Blastopirellula sediminis: one gene and its partners. The protein of the gene in region 1 interacts with the protein of each later gene in a pairwise test. Links are inferred from orthologs where the notes say so. Each region holds a gene or a part of one and is shown on either strand. Other genes may lie near its edges.

The links.
Region 2: the proteins of LOC68_RS20335 (region 1) and dnaE interact in binary tests that used the Escherichia coli proteins (3 or more experiments, as listed by UniProt). The link is inferred for Blastopirellula sediminis from one-to-one orthologs.
Region 3: the proteins of LOC68_RS20335 (region 1) and ctaD interact in binary tests that used the Escherichia coli proteins (3 or more experiments, as listed by UniProt). The link is inferred for Blastopirellula sediminis from one-to-one orthologs.

What each region holds. Positions count from the first base shown.
Region 1 is NZ_JAJKFT010000010.1:2,141,873-2,149,407, forward strand. What follows is about bases 2,844-5,829. They hold LOC68_RS20335 (pyridoxal phosphate-dependent aminotransferase), read right to left. Parts: upstream 4,897-5,829; coding sequence 3,790-4,896; downstream 2,844-3,789. Other genes in these bases: LOC68_RS20325 (hypothetical protein), read left to right, coding at 2,844-3,020; LOC68_RS20330 (hypothetical protein), read right to left, coding at 3,204-3,713; LOC68_RS20340 (hypothetical protein), read right to left, coding at 4,968-5,829. In the rest of the region: transglutaminase-like domain-containing protein, read right to left, coding at 1-838; hypothetical protein, read left to right, coding at 1,290-1,982; more of hypothetical protein, read left to right, coding at 2,367-2,843; more of hypothetical protein, read right to left, coding at 5,830-6,176; hypothetical protein, read left to right, coding at 6,386-6,808; TadE/TadG family type IV pilus assembly protein, read left to right, coding at 6,812-7,210; TadE/TadG family type IV pilus assembly protein, read left to right, coding at 7,221-7,535. UniProt on the Escherichia coli protein: Shows aminotransferase activity with methionine and histidine as substrates, and to a lesser extent also with phenylalanine.
Region 2 is NZ_JAJKFT010000010.1:834,812-843,502, reverse strand. The notes cover bases 2,507-6,648. They hold dnaE (DNA polymerase III subunit alpha), read left to right. Parts: upstream 2,507-2,905; coding sequence 2,906-6,448; downstream 6,449-6,648. Other genes in these bases: LOC68_RS15000 (endonuclease/exonuclease/phosphatase family protein), read right to left, coding at 2,507-2,684. Outside these bases: hypothetical protein, read right to left, coding at 1-359; aldose 1-epimerase family protein, read left to right, coding at 671-1,825; more of endonuclease/exonuclease/phosphatase family protein, read right to left, coding at 1,830-2,506; DUF1598 domain-containing protein, read left to right, coding at 6,717-8,099; helix-turn-helix domain-containing protein, read right to left, coding at 8,404-8,691. UniProt on the Escherichia coli protein: DNA polymerase III is a complex, multichain enzyme responsible for most of the replicative synthesis in bacteria. This DNA polymerase also exhibits 3' to 5' exonuclease activity. The alpha chain is the DNA polymerase catalytic subunit.
Region 3 is NZ_JAJKFT010000010.1:1,481,718-1,489,179, forward strand. Bases 2,044-4,956 are described here. They hold ctaD (cytochrome c oxidase subunit I), read right to left. Parts: upstream 4,376-4,956; coding sequence 2,711-4,375; downstream 2,044-2,710. Other genes in these bases: LOC68_RS17715 (hypothetical protein), read right to left, coding at 2,044-2,097; LOC68_RS17720 (cytochrome c oxidase subunit 3), read right to left, coding at 2,107-2,718; coxB (cytochrome c oxidase subunit II), read right to left, coding at 4,378-4,956. In the rest of the region: QcrA and Rieske domain-containing protein, read right to left, coding at 3-521; c-type cytochrome, read right to left, coding at 528-1,283; more of hypothetical protein, read right to left, coding at 1,276-2,043; more of coxB, read right to left, coding at 4,957-5,436; 2'-5' RNA ligase family protein, read right to left, coding at 5,599-6,231; pentapeptide repeat-containing protein, read right to left, coding at 6,442-7,462. UniProt on the Escherichia coli protein: Cytochrome bo(3) ubiquinol oxidase is the terminal enzyme in the aerobic respiratory chain of E.coli that predominates when cells are grown at high aeration.

The sequences.
Region 1 (7,535 bases):
CGGCGAACTCCTTGGTGCAGCGATAGATCACCATCTCTGGACCAGGGGGCTCCATCTTGACCGAGTTCCCTTCGCGGTCGACCCACATCGGGACTTCCATCAGCGTTTTCCCCCCCAAGGCGATCTTGTTCGTCACCTTGAGGAGCTCCACTTCGCTGCCGTCGAGAAGTTTGACCGGTTCCAGCTGGCCAGCGACGTATTTGATCTGACAGGCCTGGTTAATCGTAGGGACCAGCGCAGTCGTTTCGCGGGTCTGCCCCGGCTCGATCGGTGGGTTTTCGAGCAATTGGGATGCGGCGTAAACGCCTCCCCACTCTGGTTTCCAGGCGATCGGCGCCGAAAAGCTTTTGCCGGCGCCGGTGGTGGTAATCATGAGCTGTTTGCCGTCGGCTGAAACCTGCCCGGCGACCGATGAATGGTTGCCCCCTTGTTCGATCGACGTTTCGTACGAGACGAGCTTGCCGTCCGGGGTCTCGAGGAAGCGATTGACGACCTGCATTTCAATCGTGATTTGCTGACGCCGGATCGCGATATTCTCGGTCGAAACCGATTCGATCAACTCGCGGTCAGCCTGCTGAACGCGGCGGACCACCTCGTGCGAGTTGCCGATCTTTTTCCCTTGCTGGACGACCGCCGACCAAAGTTCGTGCAGCGTTTCTTTCGGCTGCAGGTCGTTGCGCGGTTTCTGCGGCGCCGGAGCCGGCTTTTGCTCCGCTTGTTGGGGCTCAATTACCTGCGTTTGCTCGCTCTGTGCGACCTGGGTCGTACAGCCGATCGATAAAGACGTCGCCAGTAGAACAATCGTTACCAGCGGCAGACTGCGGAGGATCGTATTCAACGGCTCGGCTCCTTCGTTACAGACGGGACATTAGGCAGTATATCAGACAACTCGTTGCCGCTCTTCATCACGTCTGTTGCAGGAAAACTTCACCGCATCCTTGGAGTCAACCAAACGGCCGCGATCTTTTTCAAATTGTTGGAGAGAAGGGACAAATTGGTTCAATTCACGGTGCTATGATCTCTACAGAAACGGCATCGGAAACGTTCCAAATCGAAGTCGGCGACTGGTCGTTGTGCGGCTTTTCGCCGGTTTGGCCAGCACGTTGTCGAATGGAGCGATCGCTCGGATTGTCGCGTGCGGTTAACGCCAAGCCGACGCCGAGTTCAAGGTTTTCGCGGGCAAGCGAGCGAAGGTCGCTCTAGGGTTTTACTATCAACCAGATTTCGTAGCGTTGAAACCAACGGGGTTTCAGTTCTCGAGATCACCGGAAGAGGCGGTAGAGGTCAACATGGGCTTCTTAAAACGATTTTTCAAAAACGTCTTCCACGACGGCGCAACGGCCCCGACCGGCAATAGCTTCGAGCATTTGTCGGAAGAGCAGATTGAAGCCCACTTGGGCGTCAATCGCTATAACGGCTTTGAGCTGACCGACGCGGTTCGACCTTCCTATGATCTGAAGGTGGTGCCGAGCCAAGGTTATCGTCGCGACGTTTATCATGACGAAGAGACCCGATCCAGCGTCCCGGTGTTGATGGCCGCCGCCACCAAGTCGGTGCTGTTCGACGTCTTCATGGACCTGCTCGAACCGCTCGGCGGCGAAGTCGACGTCGTGTTGGAAACGAGTCATACTCGCGAAGGCGCCGGTCACGTCGACCTGTATCGCGAACATATTGATATGCCGGTGCTGAAAAGCATCCTGTGGGAATACGAAGACTTGCTGCTGAATGACGGCTGCACCGGCATCGCCGTGCTGAACCCGAACATTCCGCTGGAAGTTCAGTTTGACGAACACAAGCTGCTGATCGTCTACGGCAACGAACTGAAGTCGTTCGCCGAGATCCTGGACGACCGTTGCATCCGCAGCAGCGAAGAGATTCGCTTTATCACCGAAGCGGAGCACGTTCACTCCTCCAGCGAAAAGTACCAGCAGCAGTTTGAAGAACTGAAGATGCGTCTGGGGATGGACGGGCACTACTGCTAGTTCCGCAACCTGCAGACCCACCGTCGAGCCAATATCAGCTTTCGGCCCCACCGCCGAAAGTTTTTTTTGTGCTAGCACGACAGACTAGCCCGAGGCGCGAGCCGAGGGAGTGCGGTCAAATTCAGAATGACTAATGCCGAATGACCAATGTCTTGCTTCGGAATTCTTTCCTTCCTTAGTCATTAGACATTCGTCATTAGGCATTTCCGGGCCGCACTCCCTCGGCTCGCGCTTCGGGTTAGTGTCGACGCCGCTAGCTCCGTCCGCTTTCCCCCAAAGCTGACCTTGCCGCCGTCGTCTCTTTTTGCGACGCTTCTCCGCCCCCTGGTCGGGGACATTGGCCGCCGATTGACAAGCAACGCAATAAAAGGCGCTTCAAGCGTGGTGCGACTGGCGATACTCATTTCGATTCTGACCCTCTCCGCGGGCTGCCATGCGCTACGGCTGCCGTCGTGGGTCGGAGCCGGTCAGCCGCCCGCCTACGCAACCGAGAATCCTGCGTTCGTCCAATTTGGAGACTATGAGGTTCTCTGGGAGCAAATCGTCGATGCGGTCGACGACAACTTTCGCATTCGAGATGAACAGCGCGTCCGGCTGGTCGCCGGGCAGTTGACCGAAGGGCGGCTCGAAACCTTTCCGACAATCGGCTCGACGATCTTTGAGCCATGGCGGACCGATTCGACCCGCGGCTATGAAAAGCTGGAAAGCACCTTGCAGACGATTCGCCGCACGGTGATCGTCCGAGTCATGCCGGAGCAGGGGGGCTATTTGATCGACGTCGAAGTTCGCAAGGAACTGGAAGACTTGCATGGACGCCGAACCGATATCGCCGATCTCGACCTTTTGCGACATGACGGTACGCTCCGGATGGAGCAGGAAGCCGCGGTTCGCGAAACGACGACTCTCGGCTGGATTCCGATCGGTCGCGACTGCGAACTGGAACAGCGATTGATCCAGGACATTCGTGCTCGCCTGGCCGCTTGCGGCGCTCCGCCGCAAGAACGGATGCCGCTTCGTTTGCCGCCGCCGACCGAGTAAGTCAATCACTAACCCGAGGCGCGAGCCGAGGGAGTGCGGCCGCAAGTAAATGACGAATGTCGAAGCTCGAATGACGAAACCTCTTTCATTCGACATTTTGATTTTGACATTCGTCATTGCCCCCACCACATTCCCTCGGCTTGCGCCTCGGGCTAGTGTTGTGACGCAGAATGCTCGACGAATCTAAATCTCGACCGACTTGGTCGCCAGACGCTGGTCGTCGCGGATGCCGTGTTCGAGAATTGCTTTCAGTTCATCACGACTATGGCAGACGGCTCGCGGCTTGACCGTTTCGGGAGCGTCGTCGAAGTTCGCTTCTTTCAAGCTGATCGACGAACCGTCGCGCTGCGACGTCAGGATCAAGTTGCCCGCGTCGAGAATGCTGATCAGAAAATCAAGCAAGTCAGGCGTCAGTCCATGTTCGACGCGAAGCGTGAACTCTTCGACGTACTGCGGTTGGTAGTTTTCGCAGGTAACCTGGAAATCGCCCCCATCTTTCAGATGGACGAAACCGCGGGCCTCCTCAATCGATTGACCGGCCGCTTCGTCCAAGAGGGCTTTGACCGCCGATTGTTCGGACGGCGTCATCGGCAGATGAGGACGCTCCATCACCATCTTACCGGTCGCGGCGTCGACGGTTTCGATCGGATCGCAACTCCAATGACGTGACGATAGGCGGAGTTCGAGGCTCATGTCGAATCGCTCCGGGGAGGAATAAGTTCACTTCCACCATTAGTGTAGCGATTTTAAGCCTCGCTGGCGAATCGAATTAACCTTTCGCGATCTTTCGCAGCATGTCGATGCCGCGTTTTAACGTTTCATCTTGCGCTGCATACGAAATGCGGAAGTGCGTGTCTTGCTTGCTGAAGATCTTGCCGGGGATGATCAACAGACTGTTTTCGATCGCCTTGGCGACGAATTCGCTGCCGGTTCCCCATGGCGCTTTAGGGAAGATGTAGAAGGCGCCTTCCGGACGGGAGACTTCGTAAAGATCGCTGATGCCGTCGAGCATCATGTCCCGCTTGTGAGCGTAAGTTGCGACATGTTCGCTCATATCGACGTCGAGCGCCGCGGCGCTGGCCCATTGCGCCGGCTGCGGAGCGCACACAAAGGTGTACTGCTGCAGCTTGATCATCGTGTCGATGATCGCTGACGGACCATGCACGTAACCGACGCGCCAGCCGGTCATGCCGTAGCTCTTGGAAAAACCGTCGATCACGATCGTTTGATCGTTGAACTTAGCGGGAGAGACGAATTCGCCGTAGGTGAAGGTGCGGTAGATCTCGTCGGAGATCAACGCGATGTTCTTCTCGGCCGTCAACTTGGCCAGGCCTTCCACTTCGGCGGCAGTCGCTACAACGCCGGTCGGATTGGCCGGGCTGTTGAGCAGGATCAGCTTCGTCTTCGGCGTGATGGTCGCGCGAACTTTTTCGAGATCGATGCGGAAGTCGGGATAGGTGTTGATCACCACCGGCACGCCGCCGACCAGTTTGACCAGCGATTCGTACATGACGAAGTAGGGATCAAAGATGATCACTTCATCGCCGGGATTGACCAACGCCAGCATCGACAAGACCAAGCCGCCGCTGGTGCCTGAGCAGACGAAGTTCGTGCGATCGCTATGGCCGAACTCGGCGTCGATCATCGCTTGCAGCTTGTTGCGGAGGACCGGCATTCCCTGCGTTAGGGCATAGCCGTTCTTCCCTTCGCGAATCGCCGTGATCGCCGCTTCTTTCACCGGTTCCGGGACGTCAAAGTCGGGCTGCCCGATCGAAAGATTGATCGGGTCGGTCATTTTCGCCGCCAGGTCAAAGACTTTACGAATGCCGCTAGAGTCAAACGCGGCGGTACGATCGGCGATCCAAGGGTGATTCATGGGTCATCAGCAAAAAAAGAGGCCGCCCTATAGTGGCGGCGAACCAGCGATAATTCGACCCGCAGTATGACCTAGATCAACTGGCTCGACAAGCTACGGTCGTCGCGGCTAAGCCGGGTCAAGAGGAGCGTTACGACCCCCAAAGCGTCGGACGTCGGAAGTTGGTTTCGCCACCAGTAGCGGCCGCTGGGCTCGATCCCCAGCTGGCAATCGTACTGGCGAATTGCAGCGAACATCGCTCCTCGTCCGGCGGCGGTTGGAAAATGGACCGCATCGTGGGGAACTTCCAGCGGCGGCGGCGACGCCACGCGGAGCGGCGCATTCTCCCACGCGACCGCTTCCTCGATCAGTAGCTTCGACAATCGCGGCTGCAGGACGCGATACCCACGCTCTTCAAAAACTTCGATCGATTCGCCGCTCCCATCGATCCAGACGCCGAAATGGCCCCGATGCTGCCGGATCGCCGCGGCCAGACGAACGCTCCAGTCGCCCCCGCTCGGCAGAACGAACAGTTCGCAGTTCGAGCGGGCAATCAACTGCTGAAGTTGGCGAAGCGATCCCCGAGACGGCGACTGGACGACCAGTCGCAACGGACGGCGCGCTCGATGATACGGGGCGAAGCGTTCGAGATGGGGGGAGGACATGTCGATTTCCGCCAGCGTCCCTTGACGGTGCGCCGGCGAGAGCGGCTTAGGCGTTTGGAGTTGACGTTCGAGCCGGGCAAGTTCTTCGCTGGCAAACGGGGTTCCGCCGGGACCGAACATCGTCAGTTCGATCTGCCGCAAATCGCCGCTCGGCGTGCTGAGCAAAATGCCGCCGTCTAGTTTTCGTTGGTCGATCGTCCAGGCGACTTCGGCGCAAGTCGGATCGGTTGCGAGCTCGACGTCGAAGCCGGCTCGTCGCCAGACGTTGACCATCGCTTCGGCCTGGTCAATCGCCGCCGAGTGGGCGACAGCCAGGAGGAGGGGAGCGGCGATCGGATTGGAGAAGCTGCGAGTAAACGCGGCGGCGATTTGGGCCGCCTCGACCGGGGAGAACTGATGAAACAGGTCGGCGGCGAGCCCTTCATAGTGCAACAACTGGGGAAGTGGCGTCTTCGGCGGGACCTGCCGCCAAGCCGCGGCGATTCTGGGAGAGATGCCGGCCTGATCGTCACGCCGCGGACAGTCGCGGCACTCCGGATAAAACTGGGCCAACCGCGCCAAATGAGTCGCCCGGTCGACCGGGACTGACTGGCCGGGGCAGCAGAAGGTCGCGTTTTCCAGTTCTTCGTTCGTCATGCCGGGAACTCTACCCGGTCGGCCGCTTTCAGGTCAACGGAAAGACAGGCGGAATTGCCGGTTCTATGGCTCGCGCCGATCGTATCGACGTGTTATTTGCGGGTTTCCTGGCGTGAAAAGTGGCCTTTTAACAAATCGTCGTGAGCTGCGACCTACGTTTTCGGGTCAGACGCAGATTTTGTGCGCTCGATTTTTAGGTGAGAAGTTCGATGAATCAACGTCGCGGAGCTCGGTATGTCGATCCCTCGGTCCAAGGGGGAATCGTACTGCGGATGCTGTTCTACTGGACCACGTTTTTCGTCGTTGGACTGGTGATCTCGTTCGCCGTTCAGGTCCTTTGCAACCCGCTGGAGCCGATGAATCAACATCTGGCCAGCGTTTGGCAAAACCAGGGGCCGTTCATTCTGGCGGCGTTCTGCTTGTTGCCGATCTACACGTACGACCTGATTCGCTTCAGCCATCGCTTCGTCGGTCCGATCATCCGTTTCCGCCGCGTCGTCAACGAGGCGGCCGATGGGGAAGTGCCGCCGCCGTTCAATCTGCGGGACAAGGACTACTGGAAGGAATTCGCTTCCGATTTGAATCGCTTGTTTGATCGCATGCGTGGCGGCCGATCGCCTCAGGAGAGCTAAGCGATGCGACGCAAGAGCAGCAAACGATCACGACACGGGATGGCCGTGGCCGAACTGGGCATCTGCCTGCCGGTCGTCGTGTTGATTTTGATGGCGGCGATTCAAGGCGCCGAAATGATGTTCCTGAAACAGACCGTCGCGATCGCCGCCTACGAAGGTTGTCGCGCCGCGTTGCGACCGAATGCAACCAATGAAATCGCCGTCGCCGCCGCCGCGTCAGTGCTGAACGATCGCCATATCGAAGGGGCGACGATCGAAGCGTCGAAATTCACGACAGCGAAAACGGGCAAAGACGTGACGATCTCGATCACCGCTCCGGTCGCTCAGAACTCGACGCTACAAGGATGGATGTTTTCGCCCCCTACGATCACGTCATCGGTCACGATGATGAAGGAATACTAAGAGGCGTCCCATGTCGCACAACAGCCGTCAATTCGCCATTTGCCGCTTGGCCGAACGTTGCCGCGAAGGTTTGCGTCGTTGCCTGGGAGGCGAGTCGAACTGCCGTCAGACGCAGCCGACGCCGCAGCGAATTCGCCCGACCAAACGTAGTCGCATCGCGCAGCGCACCGGCGCCGCGATGATCGAGTTCGCATTCGCCGGACCGATTCTGTTCATGTTTATTCTCGCCTGCGTCGAGTTTGGGCGATTGACGATGATTCGTCACACGGCCGACAACGCGGCGTACGAAGCGGCCCGCTATGCGATGGTTCCTGGCGCGACCGCG
Region 2 (8,691 bases), 1.3 Mb from region 1 along the record:
ATGGGCCAGCGATTGTACTTGGCGTACATCTCTTTGCCGATCAAGCGATCGCCCAGTTCGGCGACGGCCTCTTTCAGCAGGAAGTGCTGGCCTTCGAACAGCGCGAAGCTTTGACCTTCGTACCAGACGCGACCTTCGTTCGCGGCGTCGGTGGTGCAGGCGAACCAACGTTCGTCGATCCCGCCGCGATTGGTGCCGTAGGCGTACCAGTCGTCCGGATGGAGCTTGATGCGCTTGCCGGGATGCAAGAAACTACGGGGCACCCAGTTCGGCGAGAGACGCAGCAGACCTTCGCCAGCGTCTAAAGCACGATCCAGAATGGCGGCGACGCTGTCCCCTTTGACCACGTTTTCGATCATCGCGTTCTTGATTCTCGGTGTAAGATGGAGCGCCTCGTGCGGCGATTTCCTGACGTCAGGGGCGGACAAATTTCCATTGCCAATGACGGCGTCGCGCGGCATGTCCAGCGCCCCTGGGGACGCATCGGCGGCGACGCGCGAAACGCCTGTTTTAGCAGGTTTTTTTGCAGTCGCAAGTAAACGGGCTTCCCTTAACGCCGGGTCAGTGCTGGAATGGTTATCTTTAGTGCGATATCGTGATCGCGATGTCGTAAAGCGCCAAAAAAATGTCTTGATCACACTAATCAGTTTGGGGGTCCGCGATGACGAGCATGGTTTGGACGTTACTCGACGCCGAAAACAACCTTGCTTTGGATACGCTCGACGGCGAAGTCGCCACGCTCGCTCGTGAGCCGTTTGGCGACGTTTCGATTCGGAAGTGGACGTTGCTTGGCGGCATGTCCCAAGGGGTCGACGTCGTTGAAGTGACGAGCGGCGGATTCCGGATGCGCATCTTGCCGACGCGCGGCATGGGCGTCTGGGATGCGCATTACGATGGCCAGCGGATCGGTTGGAGCTCGCCGACGCCGGGACCAGTTCATCCGGCGTTTGTGCCGATCTCGGAACCAAGCGGCATCGGTTGGCTGGAAGGGTTTGATGAACTGCTGGTCCGCTGCGGTTTGGAAAGCAACGGCGCGCCGGAGTTTGATCCGCAGACGCATCGCCTTCTTTATCCGCTGCATGGCCGCATCGCCAACAAGCCGGCGCAGAAGGTAACCGCCGAGATCACCGAAGATGGGGAAGTGATCGTTCGCGGCGAAGTCTACGAGACCCGCTTGTTCTTCTGCAACTTGAAGCTGACGGTCGAGTACCGCATTGCCCGCGGCGAACGAGGGTTCCGCCTTAAGGATACGATCACCAATCTTTCGGCCAAGCCGGCCGAAGCGCAGATGCTGTATCACATCAACCTGGGCGACCCGGTTTTGTCCGAGGGAGCGACGGTGGTTGTACCGGCCAAGAAGGTTGTCCCGCGGAACGATCACTCGGCGGGCGAGATCGGCAACTGGGATCGCTACCGCGGGCCGCAGGTCGGCTTCGAGGAAATGGTCTACTTCTGCGAAAACGCGCACGGGGAAGATGGCTGGACGCCGACGATGCTGAAGAACGGCGCCGGCGATCGCGGGATCTCGGTCGCCTACGACGCGCGGCAGCTTCCTTGCTTTACCATCTGGAAAAACACGGCGGCGGAAGCGGACGGCTATGTCACGGGACTCGAGCCGGCGACCAATTTCCCGAATCCGCGGTCGTTTGAAGGGAAGCAGAATCGCGTGGTGAAGCTGCCCCCCGGCGGCGAAGTGAATTTCGAGATTCAACTCGCCTACCATGCGAATGCTGAAGCGGTCGCCGAGATGGAGCAATCGATTCGGTCGCTGGCGAAGGAGCCGGCGCATCTGTTGGATGCGCCGCATCCGTTGTGGTGCTCGTAGGCCGCTATTTCTTCGTAAAGGTCAGCGTCGTCGTCACGGGGCAGTGATCCGACGGGTAGTGGCCACTGTCGCTTTTCCAGCGGTCGATCGTCGTATCGGCCGCGGTGAAGCCGGCGGAGTGGAGGATCCAGTCGATCCGGGCTCCGCTCGTTTGATCTTTCCAGCCGTTGAAGGTCCAGGTCGAGCCTTCCCACTTCGCGGCGTCCCACGCGTCAGTCAAATAGGCAACCAACGTTTTATGGGGGGCCGAGCCGGCGTCGGTGTTGAAGTCGCCGGTCAAAACGACCGGGCCGCTATCGGGGGCGGCTTTCATTTGGGCGACCAGCAACTTGGCCGCTTCTTCGCGCGACTTCGGGCCGCGGTGATCGAAGTGGGTATTCCAGAAGGTAAACGTCTTACCGGACTCCTTGTCGCGAAGCTTCACCCACGACGCGATCCGCGGCAGCGACGAGTCCCAGCTGACCGAGCCGATTTTCTCGGGCGTTTCGCTCAGCGCGACGCTCCCCTTTTCAAGCAACTCAAACCGCGACTTGCGAAAGAAGACTGCACACTTTTCACCTGCGGTCCCCTCCCCTTCGCGACTGACCGCATAGCAGTCGTATTCGGGCAGTTGCTCACGCAGGTAGGCTTCCTGAAACGGTAGGCATTCTTGCGTCCCCAGCAGGTCGGGGTTGTAGCGCTGGATCGTTTCGACCACCAGCGGCTTGCGGATGTCCCAGTGGTTTTCGCCATCCTGGGCCGAGCCGTAGCGGATGTTGAACGACATCACGCGGATAGCGTCGTTGGTTTCCGCCGACAGGACAAACGAGGGGAATAGCAGCAGCGACGCCAAACAGGCGAGCGAGAGAAATCGAGACACCGGTGGGAACTCCGAGGGATGTGCAAAACGGGAGAGATCTCTATTGGAACCCAAGATGCCGGCTGGGCAAGCTGTGCGGCAAAAATTGTTTGGGGAAGTCCCGCAAAAAAGTCTTGATGGTTATCAACCTGCGGCCGTCAGGTTAGAATCAAAGCTGTCTACCGCGGCGACGCTTTCGCCGCACTGAAGGAACGCCTGCTCTTTTCGCCTGGGAGGGAATGATGAGCGATCGCCGCTTCGTCCACCTGCATTGCCATTCGCACTACAGCCTGCTCGATGGAGCCGGGTCGATTCCGCGATTGGTCGCTCGGGCGAAGAGCCACGGCATGAACGCTCTGGCGATTACCGACCACGGTAACCTGCACGGCGCGCTGCAGTTCTATCGCGAGTGCAAATCGAACGAAATCAACCCGATCATCGGCTACGAGGCGTACATCGCGCCGGGCAGCCGGTTCGAAAAATCGGGAAGCCAGCGCGACTCGAACTATCACCTGACCCTGCTTGCGCAAAACCGGACTGGCTTTCGCAACCTGGTGAAGCTGGCCTCGGCCGCTTACCTGGAAGGCTTTTACTTCAAGCCGCGGATCGACAAAGAGCTGCTGCAGAAGCATAGCGAGGGGATCATCTGCCTCAGCGGTTGCGTCAGCAGTGAATTTTCGAAGGCAATCCTCCGCGGCACGTCGACCGAAGACTTGATGAAGGAAGGCGCCAACATCTCGGGTTGGTTCGAGAAGGTCTTCGGCGATCGCTACTTCATCGAGATCATGAACAACGGTCTCGACATTCAGCGGATGCAACTGGAAGGCGCCGTCGACATCGCCAACAAGATCGGCGTGCCGTTGGTTGCGACCAGCGACACCCACTATGTCGATCAGGAAGACGCCGAAGCGCAAGACGTGATGCTCTGCATCAACACCGGCAAGTTCCGGACTGACACCAACCGGATGCGAATGGAGAACGATCAGTTTTTCCTCCGTTCGCAAGATCAGATGTACGCCGACTTCGCGGGGCTGGAGCATGCCGTCTCGCGCAGTCAGGAAATCGCCGACACGGTCGACATCGACCTGGAGTTGGGCAAACGCTACTTCCCCACCTTCGCTCTGCCGCCGGAGAAGACGGCCGACGAATACCTGCGCGAGCTCTGCATCCAAGGGCTCAAAGAGCGGTACGAAGGGAACGAAGAGATGTGTCCCGGCGGCGAATTATCGGACGTCGTCATGACGCGACTCGACCGCGAGTTGGGGGTGATCAGCCGACTTGGCTTCCCGAACTACTTCCTGATCGTGTGGGACTTTGTGGTCGAAGCCCGGAAGCAAAACATTCCGGCCACCGCGCGCGGTAGCGGCGTCGGCGCAATCGTCTGTTATGCGCTCTACATGAGCCACGTTTGCCCGATCAAGTACGACTTGCTGTTCGAGCGGTTCCTCGACGAAAACCGCTTGGAAGCCCCCGATATCGATATCGACTTTGACAAAGAGCGGCGCGGGCTCGTCATTCGCTACGTGAAAGACAAGTACGGCGAAGACAACGTCGCGCAGATCGGTACGTTCGGTACGCTCGCGGCTCGCGCGGCGATCAAAGACGTCGGCCGCGCGCTCGGCTTGCCGCTTGATCGCGTCAATGCGATTACCGGCATGGTGCCGGAAACGCTCGGCATCAAGCTGAAGGCGGCGATCGAAGCGAGCGAAGAGCTGAAGAACGCCTACGAGCATGACAGCGAAGCCCGCGAAGTGCTGACGCTGGCGATGAAGATCGAAGGCTTGGCGCGGAACGTCGGTACGCACGCGGCGGCGGTGGTGATCGCCGACCAGCCGCTGACCGAATATGTCCCTCTTTGCCGCGTGACCGGCAAGGAAGACTTGATCACGCAGTGGTCGATGAACGACGTCGAAGCGGCCGGTCTGCTGAAGATGGACTTCCTGGGCTTGCGCAACTTGACGATTCTGCGCAACGCGATCGATCTGATCGAACAGCGTGAAGGGAAGCCGTTCGACATCCACAAGATGCCGCTCGACGACGAAGAGACATTCGCATTGCTGCGACGCGGCGAAACGAAGGGGGTGTTCCAGCTCGAAAGCGGCGGTATTCGCGACCTCTTACGGCGGATGCGTCCCGACAGCTTCCTCGACATCATCGCGACCAATGCGCTCTATCGACCTGGTCCGCTCGAAGGGGGCATGGTCGACGAGTACATCGAAGTGAAAAACGGTCGCAAAGCGGCCGAATACAAGCACGAAGTGCTCGAAGAGATCCTGGCTGAAACCAACGGCGTGATGGTTTACCAGGAACAGGTCATGCGGATTCTGAATCGCTTGGGGGACATTCCGCTCGCCAAAGCGTACACCTGCATTAAGGCGATCAGCAAGAAGAAAGAGTCGCTGATCCAGCAGAACCGCGAACAGTTCATGATCGGTGCGACGGAGAAAGGTCTGACCCAGAAAGAAGCGGAAGAATTTTGGGAGATGATCGTCAAGTTCGCCGGTTATGGCTTTAACAAAAGCCACTCGACCGCCTACGCGCTGGTCGCCTATCAGACCGCGTACTTGAAGACCCACTATCCCAAGGAGTTCATGGCGGCCCTCCTTTCGGGCGACATCTCCGGGCGTAACTTCAAGACGAAAGACTCGCTTGTCGAGCATATGGAAGACGCCGACCGGATGCAGATCGAGGTCCTCGCGCCGAACGTGAATACGTCGGACGTTGAGTTCTCGGTGGTCGACGGCAAAATTCCGTTTGCGCTTAGTGCGATCAAGGGTTGCGGCGGCGGCGCGGCCGAATCGATTGTCGCCGCGCGGCGCAAGGATGGTCCGTTCACCGACATCTTCGATTTCTGCGAACGAGTCGATACGTCGCAGTGCAACCGTGCGGCGATCGAAACGTTGATCAAGGCTGGCGCCTTCGACACGCTTCATCCGGTCCGCGCCCAGATGGTCGCAGCGCTCGAAAAAGCGATCACGGCCGGCGCCGCAGCGCTTGCCGATCGCAAAGCGGGGCAGAAGAACTTGTTCGCCGCCATGGAAGAAGCCAACGGCTCGGCGCCCAAAGCGGTGAAGCTGCCCGAAGTGGAAGAGTGGAACGAACGCGAGAAGCTGCTCTACGAGAAGGAAGTGCTCGGCTTCTTCCTCACCAGTCACCCGCTGGCCGAGTACGAAAAGTCGTTCGCGATCTATTGCTCGCACACGTCGACTGACATTCCGCAGATGAAGGACAAGCAGGATGTCGTGATGGGGGGGATGATCTCCTCGATCAAGCTGGCCCATACCAAGCGAGCTCGTCCAGGAAGCAACAACACGAAGTACGCCAACTTCGACCTGGAAGACGTCAACGGCGCGATCCGCTGCATCATGTGGCCGGAGCAATACGCAAATTTCGGAGATCTGGTAAAAACGGAAGCGGTCTTCATCGTCGAAGGACGAGTCGACAAACGAGGGGGTGACGACGAGGCGAATATGATCGTCAACAACCTGGTGCCGATCGAAGACGCCCATGCCCGCTATACCAAAGGGGTCCGGATTCGGATCGACGAAGCGCACCATGGCGCCGAGATTCTGCCGAGTTTGAACGAGATTCTCCGGGCCTATCCGGGCGATTGCGATCTACAGCTCGTTCTGCAGCTGACCGATGGTCATGCGGCTCTGTTGCGAACTTCCCGCCGGGTCGACGTCTCGCTGGAGATGCGAGATCGGGTCGATCAGTTGCTAGGAGAGGGGAACTTCAAACTGATCACCGCCCCGCCAAACGCACGGCGGGCGAGCAAGAATTAGCGCAAGTCTATATCTGTAAATAGCTTGCGCGCAATGAAGGCAGGGTTGTGGCCGCCGATGTCGAAAAATCGGCACGGCCGGAGCCTTTTTTACCGATTGCTTGCCTTCCCTATTTTCCCAAATTAAGATCAAAGGGACAGCTTACTTACGGCAATTTGCCCTAGGTTAACTGTAACGGCTATTGCCCGCTCATCTTTCGCTGCTGGAATCAGCGGCGAGCATTTCGCGCCTACCCTTTCTTGCTGCGTATTTGGACCAAGGATCAGACATGGAATCCCGCTCGACCCGGCTGTTTCACTTGCTGCTAGCGACGTTCGCAGTCGGATTGTTGGTCGCGCCGGCCGCGGCTCAAACCAACAACAATAACAACTTCCAGCAGTCAGGCGTTTACGTCGACGCGCAGGGCGTGTTGCGGATGCAGCAGGCTTCGGATCCGACCGGCCAACTGATGCGTCAGCGCGTGCAAGCCGCCAAGGCGACCTTGGCGCCGGAACTGACCAAGCCGAGCGAACTTCGCATGATCTCGCTCAATCGCTTGGAAGCGGCGCTCGCCAAGGCGACCGAAGAAAACAACACCATTCCGGAAGAGATGAAGAATCTCGCCGGCTTGACCCAGTTGAAGTACGTCTTCTTCTATCCCGAATCGGGCGACATTGTGATCGCCGGTCCGGCGGAAGGATTCGTCAGCGATCTTACTGGTCGCGCCGTCGGTACGACGAGCGGGAAAGCGATTCTATCGCTCGACGATATGATCGTCGCTTTGCGTGCTTACGCTCCTGGCACCAAGGGAGTGAACTTCGTCGGCGTCTCGATTGACCCGACCAAGGAAGGTTTGAAGAACTACCAAGAGTATCTCCGCAGCGTCGGGACCGACCTGGCCAAGATCAACGTGGCGACGCTCGTTCCGGGAATGCAGCAAGCCCTCGGCAAGCAAGACGTGACCGTCACCGGCATCTCGCCGAAGACCAACTTCGCCAAGACGCTGGTCGAAGCGGACTATCGCATGAAGTTGATCGGCATCGGCCTGGAACGTCCTCCGGTTCGGATTCCGAGCTACACCGAAAAGTCGCGCGGCGGTTCGAAGAACGCTCTGCAGCGTTGGTTCTTTACCCCGAACTACGAATGCGTGAAGCTGAGCGAAGACGGCCTGGCGATGGAACTGGTCGGCGAAGGCGTGAAGCTGATTGGCGAAAACGAAATGGTGACCCGCGACGGCGGTCGCGTGCAGTCGGGCGGCGAAGATCCGGCCAGCCGGATGTTCACCATGGCTTTCACCAAGGCGTATCCCGAACTGGCCAAGCGTTCGCCGGTCTACGCTCAGATGCGTAACCAGATCGACATGCTGATCGCGGCCGCTTACATCCAAGAGTACGACCTGTACGGTCAGGCCCACTGGAACCTCGGCGTCTTCAACGACGAAAGCCGCTACCCGGTCGAAGTCTACAACGCTCCGAACCAGGTCGAAACCGCCGTCAACGCGGTCTGGAAGGGGAATCGCCTGGTCACGCCGATCGGCGGCGGCGTCTCGATCAAACCGAAGTACGCCCTGTTGCCGGAACAGATGATCGAAGACGAAAATGGCGCCCTCGAGAAGGAACGTGCCGAAATCAAAGTTCCGGAACTCGCCCCGGGCCAATGGTGGTGGGACTAAGCGTTCCCCGCTTAAGCAAGAAACAAAGAAAGCCGATCCAAGTTGGATCGGCTTTTTTTATTGGCTCGTCGGCTTGCTTCTTGTAGGGTCCGTTGTGCAGACCGGACGTAGTTGGCGATTCGCAATTGCCCAACACTAGCCCGCAGCGCAAGCGAGGGAATGCGGTCGGAATCTGGCGAAGAGCTGGGCCTATGTTTTCGGCTCCACGCGTAGGGAAGCTCTGACAATTGCGCCGCGCAAATTCCCTCGCTTGCGCTGCGGGCTAGTGTTGCGCTGGCGCGCCGCTTGATACGGCAACGTCGAACTAAACCGGAACGGCCGTCGTCTTGTTCGCTTCGAGGAAGGTCGAGCGATATTCCCGCGGCGTCATCTGCTTGATCTTGCGGAAGCTGCGGTTGAAGCTCGACAGGTTGTCGAAGCCTGACTTCAGGCTGACGTCCAGGATGCTGTCGCCGGTTTCCATCAGCAGGCGGCAAGCGATGCCGATCCGCAGTTCGCTGACGTATTGCGTCACGGTGCGGCCGGTGGCTCGCTTGAACATCCGGCTGAACGACGACGGGTTCATGTCGACTTCTTTGCAGATCGCAGCGTG
Region 3 (7,462 bases), 660 kb from region 1 along the record:
CGTTAACCAGGTTGCTGAAGGGTCGGCAGGTGTCCCAGCTTCACCAGCAGGTCCCCTTTTTCCAGGCGATGTTCGTACTGATAAAGTCCCCGCGGCGGCGGCCCCGACGCGTGCGAGCCGTCTTCGTAAAAAACGCCGCCGTGACAAGGGCACATGAACAGCCCCGCGTCAGCCAGCCAATTGACGGGGCAGCCGAGATGCGTGCAGTTAACGGCGAAGATCTGGAAGGTCGCTTCATCGGCGCGGCGCACGTAGATCGCGATCTTGCCGGCGTCGCCGTCACCCAGGCCATGCAGCGGGTTTTGCAAGTCGACCAGACGCGTCTGTCCGACCGGGAAGTCTTCGACTTTGCCGGCGGTCGTCCATTGGTCATCCCGTTTGCGCAGCGGACCGAGCAGGAAGCCGACGATCGGAATTCCGGCGGCTGCAGTCGCCAGACTTCCCAGGAGGATGGCGCTCCACTTCAGCAGGCCGCGACGTTCTTCGTCGGGAGGATTCGAGTTGGATGTCGAGTGCGTCATGATCAATCAGTTGGCGGTTTCTTGTTCCACTTCGCGCTCCGTGGCGGCAGCGGTCGGCTTTTGCAGCGAGCGAACGTAGGCGGCGATGTCGGAAATCTGCTCCGAGGTGAACGGCTCGCCGGTATGCGAATGTTTTCCGGTCGTCGTGAAGTCGGGCATTTTCAGATCAGGGCGACCGGTGATGATCAAACGGCGGAGGACGATGTCGCTCATCAAGCGAGCGAGCGCCGGATCGTCGAGCGGCCCGGCCTCCTCTTTCTCGCCAACGCCGGCGTCGCCGTGACACTTGGCGCAGGAGGTTTCGAACAACTCTTCGCCGGTTTTCACGTTCGCCGTTTTCAAGCCGGCCGGATCCTCGACCGAAACTTGATACGGAGGAAGGTTGCTCGAAGAGACTGCGTTCGGTTTCCAGGTCTCGCGAATTCCAGCGACCATGATTTGCACCTGGTCGGCGGTGAGCGCGCCACCTTGGCTCTTTTCAAACGCCGGCATCAGTGTGCCGGGGCGGCCGTTGGCGATCGTCTGGTGCAACTGTTCGTCGCTGACGATCACTTGGAACAGAGGATCGTCGAGCGGCGGCGCGGGGCCGAGTTTGCCTGCGGCGCCGTGACAGCCGGAGCAGTTGGTCTGGAAGAGCTGAACGAAATCGGTGACGTCTTCGGGACGAACGAAACGATCGGCCGGGTCGGGCTTGCCGCAGCCGACCAGCAGCGCGGCGAACAGCAGCGTCGCGAAAGGAGCGTAGGCGTTCGTTCTAGCCATCGTGCGACTCCCGATTGGTCGCGGGGGTCAGACTCTGGGCCGAGATTTTCTCGGATCGTACGACCACCAATCCCATGACGATGCCAAAGGCGAACTGCGATGCGATAAACCAGGGCCAGCTGACGTATTGGCTCATGACTGGGTTCAGGACGCCCATGAAGGCGTAGATGAAAGCGGACCAGAGAAGCGGACCAACGACGCCGCCCCAAAAGACCGGCGAACTCGGAAGCGTCGGTAACAGCACGCCAAAGAAGAGGCCGACCATCAGCGACGTCGCCAAATGGATCACGACGCCGATGATTAGCGCCGCCAGACTGAACTGGGCGAGTTCGGCGATGGTGTTGTCGGCGAAGTCCGGCAAGATCATTGCGGCGAGCAGGTTGATCGGGTACCAAAAGCCTCGTCCGCTGAACAAACCGTACATCGACGCGACGACCGCCATCACGGCGCCGCCGGCGAGTCCGCCTTTGATGCCGGCTGAATAGGGATGGACCTTTTCCGGCAGTTCGAGACGTTGTCCCGGCGTCGCCGCGAGAACTCGCTTGTGCGAAGGTTTTATCGGTTTGGCTCGTAGCTCCGGCGCGACCAAGGGCTCTTCGACTTCCGCTTCCTCGGTAAGAAGTTGGCCGAACCAGCCGTAGAGAGAGGTGATGATGATGCCGAGGCCAACCAGCGAGAAGATCATGTTGGTCGGAATACCGAGTGCGAGCAGTCCAACGCCGGCGGCCAAGACCATCGGCCATGCGGTCGGACGCGGCATCGCGATCGTTTCGGGATGCGGCGAGGTTTCGGAATTGGAAGAGGACTCAGTCATGGCGGCTTGTTACGTTCCCATCCAATAAACGACGCCGAAAATCACGATCCAGACCGCATCGACAAAGTGCCAATACCAAGAGACGAGTTCCGGAGCTTCGCTCTTTGCAGAGAAGCGACCGGCCCGTTCCAGGCAAGTGATGATCGTCAGCAAGACCAGACCGATCGTGACGTGAAACGCGTGGAAGCCGATCAACGTGAAGAACGTCGTTCCGAACAGATTGCGACTGATCGTCAGACCGTCCTTGTAGATCAGCTCTTCCCATTCGTAGGCGGTGCCGACCAAAAACATCACGCCGAGCGCGATCGTCACGAACATCCAAACGCTAAACCCGCCAAGGCTGTTCGCTTTGCGGCTGTTCATCGCCAACATGATTGTGCCGCTACTGCCGAGCAGAAACGCGCTATTGATCACGGCGCGCGTCAAGCTGAGCGATTCGGCCGGGGTCGGACCGCTTTGATCCTGACCAAGGTAGATCAAATAGGAGACGACCAACGTGCTGAAGAACGCCGCTTCGGAGCAGAGGAACGCCGCCATTCCGACCTGCGCAGTCGTCAGCGGAAATTCACTGCTTTCGACCGGCGGTAGTTCAAGGGCTTCGTCGGCGGTTGACTTACTCATATTTCCAGTCCGGGTCTTCCGGATGTTTCAGATCCCAAAGCGGACGCCGGCTGCGGACCGCGAGGATTTGTTCAAAGTTGTACGACGGCGGTGGACTGCTGGTCGCCCATTCCAGCGTCCATGCGTCCCACGGATCGTCTCCTGCTTTTTTGCCTGAGCGAAGCGAGACGGCGATGTTGATAAAGAAGAAGAGAATGCCGAAGCCCATGATGAAGGCGCCGACCGTCGAAACCTGATTCCAGAACTCCCAGCCTTGTCCCGCCTGGTAGGTGTAAACGCGGCGCGGCATGCCGAGGATGCCGGAGATATGCATCGGCCCGAACAGCAGATTGAACCCGATGAAGAGGAGCCAGAAGTGCCAGAGGCCGAGCTTCTCACTGAGCATTTTGCCGGTCGCTTTCGGGAACCAGTAGTAGCAGCCTCCCATCAGCGCGAACAAGCTGCCGCCGAAGAGCACGTAGTGGAAGTGGGCGACCAGGAAGTAACTGTCCGAGACTTGCCAGTCGACGGGAACGGTCGCCAGCATGATGCCGGTCAAACCGCCGATCAAAAACATGCTGAGGAAACCGAGGGCGAACAACATCGGCGTGCGCATCTGCAACCGACCGCCGTAGAGAGTCGCCGTCCAGTTGAAGACTTTGATGCCGGTCGGGATCGCGATCAAAAAGCTCGCGGCTGAAAAATAGGCGTCGAGCCGATCATCCAAGCCAACCGTGAACATGTGATGCGCCCAAACGCCCAGGCTGATCAAACCGATCGCCGCGGTCGCCGCCGCCATCGACGCGTAGCCGAAGATCACCTTGCGAGAGAAGACCGGGATGATCTCGGAGATGATGCCGAACGCCGGCAACACCATGATGTAAACCTCGGGATGCCCGAAGAACCAGAACAAGTGTTGCCAGAGCAGCGCCGAACCGCCGCTTTGCGGATCAAAGAAGTGCGCCCCGGCATACCGATCAAGGATCAGCATGATCTGCGCCGCCGTCAGTGGAGGAAACGCGACCAGAATCAGCCATGCGTCGATCAACATCATCCAAACGAACAAAGGAACCTGATTCAGCTTCATGCCGGGAGCCCGCATCGTCAGGATGGTGGCGACCAGATTGACGGCGAAGGTCAGGGCGCCAACGCCGCTGACCGAAGTTCCCAAGATCCAGTAGTCGACGGCGCCGCCGCGTGCGTACGCCGGCGAAGTGAGAGGAGCGTAAGCGAACCAGCCGACGTCCGGCGCCGAACCGAGTCCGTAGAGCGCGTCGCCGGTAAAGTAGCAGGTGTAAAGGATGCAGCCGCCAAAGAGCGAGAGCCAGAAGCCGAGCGCGTTCAAACGCGGAAAGGCGACGTCGCGGCAACCGATCATCAGCGGCACCAGGTAATTGGCGATGCCGGTCAGCATCGGCATCACGACGAAGAAGATCATCGTCGTGCCGTGCATCGTAAAGAGCTGGTTGAAGGTGTCCGGGCCGATCAGCGTGTTGTCGGGAACCCACAGCTGCATCCGGATCAGCAGCGCTTCAATACCGCCAACCACCATGAAGAAGAAGCTCATCAGGATGTACATAATCCCGATGCGCTTGTGGTCGACCGTGGTGACCCAACCGTGCAGTTGCGTGACCAGCGGCGACGATGCGCTCGATTGTCCTGATTCGGCGATCGCCATGGTTATTCCAACGTCATCAAATAATCGACCAACTGTTTCACTTCCGTCGGGCTGAGCCGCATGTTCGGCATCCGACTGCCGGGCTTCGCGTGATCGGGATCGGCCAACCAATCGGAGAGGTTTTCGCGATTGTTTTCGAGTACGCCGGCGGCGATCGTCTCGCGACTCATTAGATGGGTCAGGTCGGGGCCAAACTTGCCGACGGCCGGCTCGCCGCGAATCGTGTGGCAATTGGCGCAGGCTTGATCCATAAAGATCTGGCGGCCTGCTTCGACTCCCGGAGCGACCACGGCAGGACGCTTTTGGTTTTCGATCCACTTCTCAAACTCCGCCATCTCAACTGCGTTGACGCGGATCAGCATCCGGGCATGTTGGGTGCCGCAGTATTCGGCGCAGCGTCCTTCGTACAAGCCGGGGGTATCGGCCTGAAGTCGCATGCGGTTGGTTTGTCCCGGGACCAGGTCGGTCTTGCCGGCCAATTTCGGGATCCAGAAGCTATGAATGACGTCGGCCGATTCCAGTTGCAGATAGACCGGCTTTTCGGCGTCGACTTCCGAGCTGGGAATGACCAACTCATTGGCGGTCGTGAATCCGTAGTCAGGATATTCAAATTCCCACCACCACTGATGACCGACGGCTCGCACGCGAATCACTCCGGCTTCCGGCGGATCGGATCGCATCGCAATCACCGAGCGAATCACCACCAGGCTGAGAACAAAAACGATCAGCGTGGGAGCCAGCGTCCAGGCAATTTCAATCGGCTGACTGCCGTAAATCTGCGGCGGTTCGGTATCGTCGCGCGGTGCGCCAGGAGGATCGCGAAAGCGGACAATGAAGTAGGCGAGCGCCCCGCCGACCAAGAGAAAAATGATCGCTGAGATCGCCAGAACCAGGTAGAACAGCTCGCGGATTTCAGCGGCGTCTGGGCTCGACGGATTGAACATGTCGGGCGATTGCGCCGTCGCCAACAGCGGACAGCAAGCGACAAGGGCCAAAGCAAGAGGCCAGCGCATCATGCCGTAGCATGTCTGGCGAAATCTTCCCTTGCGCAATTCTCGCATTCGCCTTTTCCAATCGGTTGCAGTCGTCCATGGTGAGCATCGTTCGCACTACATTCGCTTGTTAGGCGGGGTGCTGTCAACTGTTCTCCGCAATTTGTTGCCGGAACATCTCGTTCAAACTCGCCAAAGCTGCCTATTTTGAAACGGCGGCGAGGAGATGGATCAGCGCAGGTCGTAGCGCTGCAGCGGATAGGTTTCGCCATCGATGATGCGATAGTGGGTCACGCTGCTGCAGACCGCTTGTCCGGTCGGAGGCTGATGAAGAAGGGAATCGGCGACCCGCTTCCAGTCGGGTTTGCGAATTGACGCGATCACGAATTGCGGCTCCCAGGCGTCGCCGCAAAAGGGAAAGCCGATCTTCTCAATCGATTCGCGCTGCAAGGGGGAAAAATTCGCCAACACATTGTTGTAATGTTGTTGCGTCGCTTCTCGGTCACGTTGATCGCTGATCGCGGCGATAATCTGCGATTGCAGGTCATGCAGCTGTTGGCAAGATGATTCGCTGACATGGATCGTCAGCGTTCGTTCTCCCGTCCAAGGATCGGCTTCCAAGACGTGCCATCCGTCGAGTTCGATGGCAATCGGAGAGAAGTTGGCGGCGACTTCGGCGATCGTCTCGTCGATTTCGATCCCCTCCGCAAAACGGGCCAGGTAGGCGGAGATGTGGGGAGGATCGTCAAGATAGGCCTGATCTCCCACCAACTGCCGCACGTCGTCTTTGTACGCGCGTAGTTTCACCGCCCATTCAGGGCTGGGATCGATGGAGACGAAGTCAGTGACGAAAGTTCGAGCCATAGCGGGCGAATCATGCAGGCCGGGCAATCAAGCTTGGTAACAGAGTGGAACAAATCCGGCCTTCGCTGACAACAGCGATTAGGGGATTTAGGTAGTGGATGCGGAAGGCCGGCCACCGAACAAATACTGATAAGGCCCCGTTTTCCCCGCAATTGGAGGCCTGAGTTCTATCATAGTTCGCCCCACGGCGGATGGGCCGGGATTTCGAGGCTACATGCCGAGATAGGCCATTGCGGCCCAGCGAAGCCAGATGAATGCGATCAGCGTAAAGGTGGTCCAGATCAGCAAGCGATTGACGCGATGCATCCGATAAACGCCGAAAACTTCGGCCAGCGACGCCGGCGGGGGCGTCTTCACCCAGTCGGGCAGCATCTTGTTCCAAATCTGTTTCCAGCGCGACAGCGTGAGATGGACCCACGAGGGGAGGGCCAATACGCGGAAAGGGCGAAACCGGACGATGTCGCCGCCGGTCATTTTCACCCGCTCGGTCAGGTGTCCTTCGAGCCAGTAATACATCGCCGCGGCGGCTCCTCCCTGATCCTCTTCGGAGGGACCGTGGAACTGGCCGCAATATTCGGCCACTGACGGAGTCCGGCGAAATGTCTTCGCTTTTTGGCGGAGGCCCGAAACATAGTAGTTCAGCACCGCGCGCTGCCAGATGGCGGCGACGATGACGATCGCTCCGGTCCAAAAAATCAGCCCTTCGATTCCTCCCAGCACAAGCCAGAACTGCATCGGCAACCCTTCCGCCGAATGAATTCGGGGGAGCATTGCGTAGTAACGCTCGACCGCGAACCGATCGAACTCGGGAGAGCGGAGCGGCAGCGACTTGGCCGCTTCCTGCAATTGCAAAAAGCTGGGTTCAAGCTTCGGCTCGATCATTTCCTGCGGAGTGGGAATCGACGGATGAACCAGGAACGGGACGAAGAAGAGCGTCATCCAGGCCGCCATGATCAACAGACGCCGCCATGTGTAGGTGTTAAGCAGCGTATTCCAGGGATCGGACGCTTTGGGCGTAAACTCGTCGCCGGCCAGAAAGGTTTCATCGAGCAGCAGCCCATAAACCGGGGTCAATTGACATCGGCCCAAATTGGCCTGCCGCAGGACGGCGCCATAGAAGCTGGCTCGCGTGAAATCGGCTCCCAGGCAGCTGGCTCCCGACAAGTCGGCATTGTCGAGTTTGGCTCCGGTGAAGTTTGCGTGGTGGCCGTTGGCGTAGTGGAGATTCGCT